4 regions of the Bacillus sp. GW823-FHT06A11 genome follow, and region 1 is predicted to be linked to each of the others. Evidence: predicted binding sites of a transcription regulator. Region 1 holds the regulator's gene; each other region holds the start of a gene.
What was found. The regulator LexA, encoded in region 1, represses DNA repair genes until DNA is damaged. The targets are predictions, from matches to a motif close to CGAACATATGTTCG.
Positions count from the first base shown of each region.

Region 1 (2,213 bases):
GATTGGTGGTATTGCTAGTGTAGTAACACCATTTTTCGTTATTGGAAAAGTATTTATGGGTACTTTTATATGGTTGGATCTTTTCGTTAGTATAACGTTTGTTGGAGTAGGTTTATTGTTATGTATTATCGCTTTTTATAGTACAAAGTGGTTTAAGAGATTGTGTGTACGATATGTAATATGGAACTTCAAAATGATAAAAGGAGAGTAAATGATGAAAAAACTATTTTTAATCGCTATCGCTTGTATCATTATTGGAGTAATAGGAATTTCCCAAACATATGAAAAAGCAGTACAAACTGCTGAAAAAGGCGATAAAGAAGATGTAATTAAAAACGAAACATTAAAAAATATAGAAGTTAAGTTAGATGCCGGAGATATTGTTATCCAAAAATCTCCTGATTCTTCTTTTTATGTAAAGCAATCAGGAGATGTACGTAAACAAGAGATTCGTATTGCAGAAGATGGTGACACATTAAAAATTATTGGGGAAAGAGAAAAAGGTGCTTCATTTGATTTTTCTTTTTATGATTTTAGGTTTCAAACGTCTAAATTGACTCTCCTTGTGCCTGAACGCGCTTATCAAGATGTAAAAGTAAATTCATCTGCTGGACAAATCGAAATGAGTGATGTGAAAAGTGATAGCGTAAGTGTTAGAACACTTGCTGGAGAAGTAGAGTTGAAACAAGTAACGGCTAAGAATGTGGAAGGATCGACAAAAGCTGGTGAGGTGAACTTTAAGAAGGTATTAGGGAAAGTGACCGCAAAAACAAAAAGTGGGGAAATAAATATTCGAGATCATGATTCCAAGTATAATCTAGAAGCAAGTTCAACTGAGGGAGACATAGATATTACTTTATCGGAAAAACCACAAGATGCGGTAATTACTGGGCAAAGTGCTGCCGGAGATGTAACAATTTTTAATGAAGAAAATAATAACGTAACAATTGGCAATGGTAGTAAAAAGATTAGCGGTAAAACGGCTGCGGGAGATGTGACGATTGAAACTCGTTAATAAGAAATAGAATGTATGGAAATCTATCAAAATACAAAAAAGAAGATAATTACCGTATATAAATAAGGTAATTATCTTCTTTTTATTATTTTTAATGTAAATCACGATATACGCCAATTACTTTCCCGATAACTGACACTTGTTTTAAAATGATAGGTTCTAATGAAGAGTTTTCTGGTTGTAGACGGAAATGGTCTTTTTCTTTATAGAAACGTTTAACAGTTGCTTCGTTATCTTCTGTTAAAGCGACTACAATTTCACCATTATATGCAGACTGTTGTTGGCGAACAACAACTAAATCTCCATCGAAAATACCAGCTTCAATCATACTATCTCCAGAAATACGTAACATGAACACTTGGTCTGCTCCAGCAACAATACTAGCTGGAAGTGGGAAATGTTCCTCTACGCTTTCAACCGCTGTAATTGGTAAACCGGCAGTAACTTTTCCGACAATTGGAACTTGAATAACAGATTGTGTTTCCGTATCCATTCGGTCTTCACCTAAAATTTCAATGGCACGTGGTTTTGTTGGATCGCGTCGAATGTATCCTTTTTCTTCTAATCGTGATAAATGTCCGTGCACTGTAGAACTAGAAGCGAGGCCGACTGCTTGACCAATTTCACGTACGGAAGGTGGATATCCTTTTTCTTGTACTTTTAGCTTAATAAAGTCGAGAATGTCTTGCTGGCGTTTCGTTAACTTTTCCATGTTTTCTAACACCTCGTTTTCTTTCATTTTTCTTATTAATAAGTATAACATGTGAAAAAACATTCTACAAACATAAGTTCGAACAAATGGCGGATTTATGTTACACTATAGGGAAATAATAGGGAGAAAGAGGGGTTCAAAATGAATGCAATTATTTATGCACGTGTGAGTACAACGAAAGAAGCGCAAGAAACATCATTATTACGTCAAAAAGATGAATTATTGCATTTAGCTGAGCGCTATCAAATGAATGTTACTAAGGTGATTGAAGAGCAGGCTAGTGGATATACAATTGAACGTGACGGTATATTAGAGGTGCTGGATACAATTCGAGACGAACAAATTGATGTGTTACTTATACAAGATGAAACGCGCCTTGGTAGAGGAAATGCGAAGATCGCATTAATGCATTGTTTACATAAAGAAGGCATAAAAGTATATACGCATACACATAATGGTGAATTACAATTGTCGGATTCTGATTCG
Region 1 is NZ_JBXAHS010000006.1:220,585-222,797, reverse strand. It holds gene AC1Q8L_RS24800 (DUF1700 domain-containing protein) at 1-211, shown strand, start outside; gene AC1Q8L_RS24795 (DUF4097 family beta strand repeat-containing protein) at 212-1,015, shown strand; gene lexA (transcriptional repressor LexA) at 1,107-1,727, opposite strand; gene AC1Q8L_RS24785 (YneB family resolvase-like protein) at 1,869-2,213, shown strand, end outside.

Region 2 (2,213 bases), on a different contig from region 1:
GACGGCAGACGGAATCCATGATCCACAAGCACTTGCTTACGTGCTTGGTCCCCGTTATACATCGCTCTTACTTGTGGCACTGATACGTGCGACTCATCCATAACAATTAAGAAATCTTCCGGGAAATAGTCCAATAACGTATACGGTGTTGCACCCGCTGGACGAAGTGTTAAATGACGGGAATAGTTTTCAATACCTGAACAAAAGCCCATCTCGCGCATCATTTCTAAATCATAACGTGTACGTTGCTCTATACGCTGTGCTTCTAGCAACTTACCGTTATCATTTAAATCCTTTAAACGCTCTTCTAATTCTTTTTCAATATTTTCAATAGCGACCTTCATTTTCTCTTCACGTGTAACGAAGTGAGATGCTGGGAAGATTGCTACATGATCACGTTCTGCTAATACTTCACCTGTTAACGCATTTACTTCACGGATACGATCAATTTCATCGCCGAAAAATTCAATTCGAATACAATGCTCATCAAGTGATGCTGGGAAGATTTCAACTACATCTCCGCGCACACGGAATGTACCACGCTTGAAATCAATATCATTACGTCCATACTGTACATCAACAAGTTCACGAAGCAATTGATTGCGGTCCTTCTCCATACCAACTCGAAGTGATACAACTAACTCGCGATATTCTTCAGGAGAACCTAAACCATATATACACGATACACTCGCAACGATAATTACATCGTCCCGTTCAAATAATGCAGACGTTGCCGAGTGACGCAATTTATCAATTTCATCATTAATCTGCGCGTCCTTTTCAATAAACGTATCTGTTTGTGGTACATACGCTTCCGGCTGATAATAATCGTAATAACTAACAAAATACTCAACTGCATTATTCGGGAAAAAGTCTTTCAACTCACTATATAACTGTCCTGCTAACGTTTTATTGTGAGCCATAACAAGTGTTGGCTTTTGCACTTCTTTAATGACATTTGAAATCGTAAATGTCTTACCCGTTCCTGTCGCTCCAAGCAACACTTGCTTTTTCTTTCCACTATTAATTCCCTCTACAAGCTTCTCTATAGCTACCGGCTGATCACCTTGCGGGGAATACGCTGATATAATTTCAAATTGATGTTCCAAGTAAAATCCGACCTCCTCATAAAAATCTGTATTATTATTTTACCACGAATGCCTATAAAAAACCTAAAAAAACGAACAGATATTCGGTAAAGTTTTCGACAATATACACATAGAAAAAGGAAGGAGTAAATACTTCCTTCCTCTACTAATTCTATTTTTTAGGTACATATACTAAGTCATATCCATTGCGCCCAGCTTCATTCGTACAATCTATTAACCGATAAGTACTTTCTGATTCGCGCTGCTCTTTAACAATACTTTTACAACTATCTTTATGTAACCCTTTATCCTTCCCAGCAAATTTGTCTTTTCTATTATCTGAAACATAAAATATATCGTTCCCACTATACTCTAACGTTTGAAAAATCGGGTCCCCTTCAAGGGTATACTGTACAATTCTTATTTTATCAACTTCCCTTTGTTCGACATTCAAAACGAAATTTTCAAATTTATCTAGATTGGAAATCCTGGTTCCCTTTACAATGACATCGTTCTTCTTATCAATTGTAGTGTTAGATGATGAGCATGCTACTAAACTAAAGAGAAATAGACATATAAAGCTGGTTCTTTTTTCTATTGTCATCCTCTCCTATAAAAATTATTTGTATACCAGAAAAGCTACTTTCAACTATGAAAGTAGCTTTTCTTTTCCTTTCTCCTTCTTCGGAAAAACCACATATGAAAATGAAATCGCTGTATCAACTAAAAATATAATTGCCCACACTTGGCTCACGCGACTTGCAGCTTTATTTAAAACGATTCCCGATTCTAACCAATTACCCCATTGTTCAAATGGAATAAATCCATACGCGAAGAAAAAGAATATGTGCACACCGACGAATAAAACAAGATGTAATACCCAATTTTTTATTTCCTGCTTTGCATAGGCCATACCTGTTAATTCTACCTGTTCTTCAATAATAGGCGCCGGTTCATTACGCCATTTCGCAACTAGCTTTTGCGCAAATATATCAAGCTTCTTCAAATCCTTTTTCCCGTAGAAAACCGCATACAGTAAAATAATTACAGTAATGATTTGAAAATTAGAGAACTTTCCTGTTTGATAATAGTCCACTGCCCCTAATGTTAAAATAAACACTTCAT
Region 2 is NZ_JBXAHS010000004.1:349,830-352,042, reverse strand. It holds gene uvrB (excinuclease ABC subunit B) at 1-1,109, opposite strand, end outside; gene AC1Q8L_RS20985 (DUF4362 domain-containing protein) at 1,261-1,692, opposite strand; gene AC1Q8L_RS20980 (hypothetical protein) at 1,738-2,213, opposite strand, start outside.
Region 2: uvrB (excinuclease ABC subunit B) is a predicted target of LexA. The motif match lies at 1,182-1,195, and genes of this name have one in related genera.

Region 3 (2,213 bases), on a different contig from region 1:
AAATGGCATGGTGAACGTGAGAATGGCGAAAATCATTCTCCGATTTCTATAGAGCAAGTTGTTACAGAAGCACATGACGTTCTAAAACAAAAAGGGAAAGGGGAATAACATATGTTGTTCCTCTTTTTGCTGTAATTGTATAATGATTGTAAAAACAATTGTGTACAAGAAACGAATTATAAGTTAACATAAATAAGTGAAGTATACCAATGTTTAAACTATGGTAAGAGATAGTGTGAGGTGCAAATGTATGAATAAAGGTCAGCGCCATATTAAAATCAGGGAAATTATTGCAAACAAAGAAATTGAAACACAAGATGAATTAGTTGATATTTTACGTAATGAGGGATTTAATGTAACGCAAGCAACAGTATCGCGCGATATTAAAGAACTGCACTTAGTGAAGGTGCCATTACATGATGGGCGCTATAAATATAGCTTGCCAGCAGATCAACGATTTAACCCGTTACAAAAATTAAAACGAAATCTAGTGGATTCATTTGTAAAATTAGACACGGCAGGACATATGCTTGTGCTAAAAACATTGCCTGGTAACGCTCATTCACTTGGAGCACTTATTGATCATTTAGAGTGGGATGAGATCATCGGAACCATCTGTGGTGATGATACTTGCTTAATTATTTGCCGTACACCTGACGATACAGGTGTTGTCTCTGATCGTTTCTTAAATATGTTGTAACAAAAAATCTTGTTTGCTTTCCATCGTAAAGTGGGAAGTGAACAAGATATTTTTATTGGTCAAAAATATGATTTTTCAATTGTAATATAATATTTTGTTTGCATAAAGTTAGAAAATAGATGGATTGACCCGTAAAACAAATGTTTGGTACAATGAAGCGGGTTAGAAGAGTATATACATACAAATATATAGCATGATTATTTGAATGAAGAAATGAGAAAATCCTTTAGTAAGGGATTATTTTATAACGAGGTGAATGGGGCATTGTTATCGGAATTATCGATTAGAAACTTTGCTATTATTGAAGCATTAAATATTTCTTTTCAAAAAGGTTTAACGGTTTTAAGCGGTGAAACAGGGGCCGGAAAATCGATTATTATTGATGCGATTAGTTTACTTGTAGGTGGCCGTGGGTCAGCAGAATTTGTTCGATATGGAACAGAAAAGGCTGAGATTGAAGGGCTGTTTTATGTTGAAGATGATAAGCATCCATGTATTGAAAAGGCAGAAGAGTTAGATATAGAAATAGAAGATGGCATGATTATTTTAAAGCGTGATATTGCTGCGAACGGGAAGAGTGTATGTCGTGTAAATGGGAAGCTTGTTACACTTAGCATATTAAAAGAAATTGGGAAAACACTTGTTGATATTCATGGACAGCATGAAACGCAAGATTTAATGAATGAAGAACGACATCTGTTTATGCTTGATCACTTTGATGGGGATCGAATCGTTAAACAACTAGACATATATCAAAACGTATACGCTGACTATGAAAAATTAAAAAAACAATTGAAATCGTTAAGTGAAAATGAACAACAGATGGCACATCGCTTAGATTTAATTCAATTTCAGCATGAAGAAATTCGCAAAGCTGATTTAAAGATGGATGAAGAAAATGAATTAACTGAGGAACGATTGCAAATTTCTAATTTTGAAAAGATTTATAAAGCATTAGGTGATGCATATCGTTCATTGAGTGCTGACGGACAAGGATTAGATAATGTAAGAAGCGCAATGGGACAAATGGAAAGTATTACACATTTAGATGAAATGTATCAAGAGAATCATGATTCAATTGCAAATAGTTATTACTTATTAGAAGAGGTTGCATATCAACTGAGAGAAAAGCTCGATATGATGGAATATGATCCAAATCGTTTAGATGAAATCGAAACACGTTTGAATGAAATTCGTATGCTAAAGAGAAAATATGGAAATACTGTAGAAGAGATTTTAGCGTATGCAGATAAAATTGAACAAGAAATATTTACAATTGAAAATAAAGACGTTCATATTGAAACGACGAAGAAACAGTTGAAGGAATTAGAAAGTGTTATTCTGAAAGAAGCAACGTTGTTAAGTAATATGCGTCATGAGCTTGCAGAACACCTTACAAATGCAATTCATCAGGAATTAAAAGAATTATATATGGAAAAAACGAAATTTGAAGTGAGAATTATGAAGAGAGAAGGAAATGCAGAAGAGCCCCTTGTGGAAGGTGCGCCGGTAA
Region 3 is NZ_JBXAHS010000002.1:597,344-599,556, forward strand. It holds gene AC1Q8L_RS11655 (TlyA family RNA methyltransferase) at 1-108, shown strand, start outside; gene argR (arginine repressor ArgR) at 251-700, shown strand; gene recN (DNA repair protein RecN) at 965-2,213, shown strand, end outside.
Region 3: recN (DNA repair protein RecN) is a predicted target of LexA. The motif match lies at 834-847, and genes of this name have one in related genera.

Region 4 (2,213 bases), on a different contig from region 1:
GTCGCAGTCGTTTCTTTTCGTTTGTAAATAAGCATGAGAGAGTACGAAAAGCAATGGGGTGGATTGAAAGGAAAGGATTCGCACCGATTTTTGTTATATTTTGTTTTCCGTTTACACCGTCAGCGCTCATAAATGTTGTCGCTGGTTTATCCCGAATTAGTGTAAAACAGTTTGGTCTAGCGTTAGCATTCGGAAAACTTGTGATGATTTTTATTTTAACGTATATCGGTCATGATTTAATGTCATTTATTCATAACCCGGTGAAATCAGTCATTGTAGCGATTGGTATTTTTATTTTATGGTATGTCGGTAAGAAAATCGAAGTAAAGTTAGAACTACATTAAGAATAGTCTTCTTTGTAAAGGAAAGCTTCAGTATTAAAGGATAAGGGGAGAAGCAGATGAAGAAAACTTTGAAAAAAGAAGGCATAGAGTGGATACGAACAATTTTAATTGGTGTATTATTAGCTGTATTTTTTCGAACGTTTTTCTTTTCAACGTATGTTGTAGAGGGGAAGTCAATGATGCCGACATTGCAAGATGGCAATATGCTCGTTGTAAATAAGGTGAGTTATCAAGTTGGGGACTTGAACAGATTTGATGTTGTGGTGTTTCATGCGAATAAAAAAGAGGACTATGTAAAGCGAATTATCGGTTTACCTGGAGATCATATTGAATATAAGCATGATAAGTTATATATAAATGGACAATTTATTGATGAGCCGTATTTAGAGAAGTATAAGAAAGAGATAAATGGAAGGCAACTAACAGGCGACTTTACATTAGAAGAGTTAACGAAAGAAAAGCTGGTGCCACCCGGGTTTATTTTTGTAGTAGGTGATAACCGGCTCGGGAGCTGGGATAGTAGACACTTTGGCTTTGTAAAAGCTGATACAGTCGTCGGTAAAGTTGATTTGCGATATTGGCCAATTCAAGAGGTACAAACGAATTTTTCAAAAGGTTGATATAATGAAGTAGAAGTATAGAAAAGACAAACAACTCAGTTTGTCTTTTTTCGTGTACTATAATACAATTATAGTAGCAAACTAACGTTCGTTATGTAAGTGAAAGGTGGGGTTACATGTCACTTCGATTTGTGATTGGTAGAGCGGGAAGTGGAAAAAGTACACTTTGTTTACGTGAAGTGCAAGAAGAGTTAAAACAGCGCCCGAGAGGGAAAACAATATTATATCTTGTGCCAGAACAGATGACATTCCAGACGCAGCAGGCGTTAATTGGAAGTGAGGATGTAAGAGGTTCTATTCGGGCACAAGTTTTTAGTTTTTCACGATTAGCGTGGAAGGTACTGCAAGAAGTTGGCGGAGCAAGTCGTCTTCATATCGATGAAGCTGGTGTACATATGTTACTCCGTAAAATTGTAGAGTCTCGTAAAGATGGGTTATCGGTGTTCCAAAAAGCAGCGGAGCAAAACGGTTTCTTTGAACATCTTGGCAGTATGATCGCGGAGTTTAAACGTTACAATGTAACGCCATCTAACGTATATGAAATGTGGCAACAATTAGATGCGCATAGTAGCAGTGCCGAACAAAAGTTACTAGCGAATAAAGTGTATGATTTACAGTTACTATACGATGATTTTGAACGTGCTTTAATTGGAAAATACTTAGATTCAGAAGACTACCTGCAATTGCTAGTGGAAAAGCTTCCGCAGTCTGAATATGTAAATGGTGCGGAAATTTATATAGATGGATTTCATTCATTCTCCCCGCAAGAGTTAGAGATTGTAAGACAGCTTATGATTTGCGGAGCGAAAGTTACGATCACGTTAACGATAGATGAAAAAACGTTAGCACAGCCAGTAAATGAACTCGATTTATTTTATGAAACGACGTTAACGTATGAAAAAATAAAACAAGTAGCGCGTGAAGAGAAAATAGAAATTGAAAAAACAATTCCACTTATGGAACAGCCGCGTTTTCATTCTCCAGCATTAGCGCATTTAGAAGCTCATTATGAAGCGCGTCCGAATGAAAAATTTAACGGTGAAGCGAGTGTAACGATTAGTACAGCTGCGAATTTACGAGCGGAGGTAGAAGGTGTTGCTCGTGAAATTCGTAAACTTGTTGCGGATGAAAAATATCGTTACCGAGATATTGCTGTGCTTCTGCGTAACGGGGAAAGTTATTACGATGTGATGCGGACTTTATTTACAGATTATAATATCCCGCACTTCATCGATGAAAAACGCCCGAT
Region 4 is NZ_JBXAHS010000001.1:1,287,410-1,289,622, reverse strand. It holds gene AC1Q8L_RS06465 (TVP38/TMEM64 family protein) at 1-344, shown strand, start outside; gene lepB (signal peptidase I) at 401-964, shown strand; gene addB (helicase-exonuclease AddAB subunit AddB) at 1,081-2,213, shown strand, end outside.
Region 4: addB (helicase-exonuclease AddAB subunit AddB) is a predicted target of LexA. The motif match lies at 1,042-1,055, and genes of this name have one in related genera.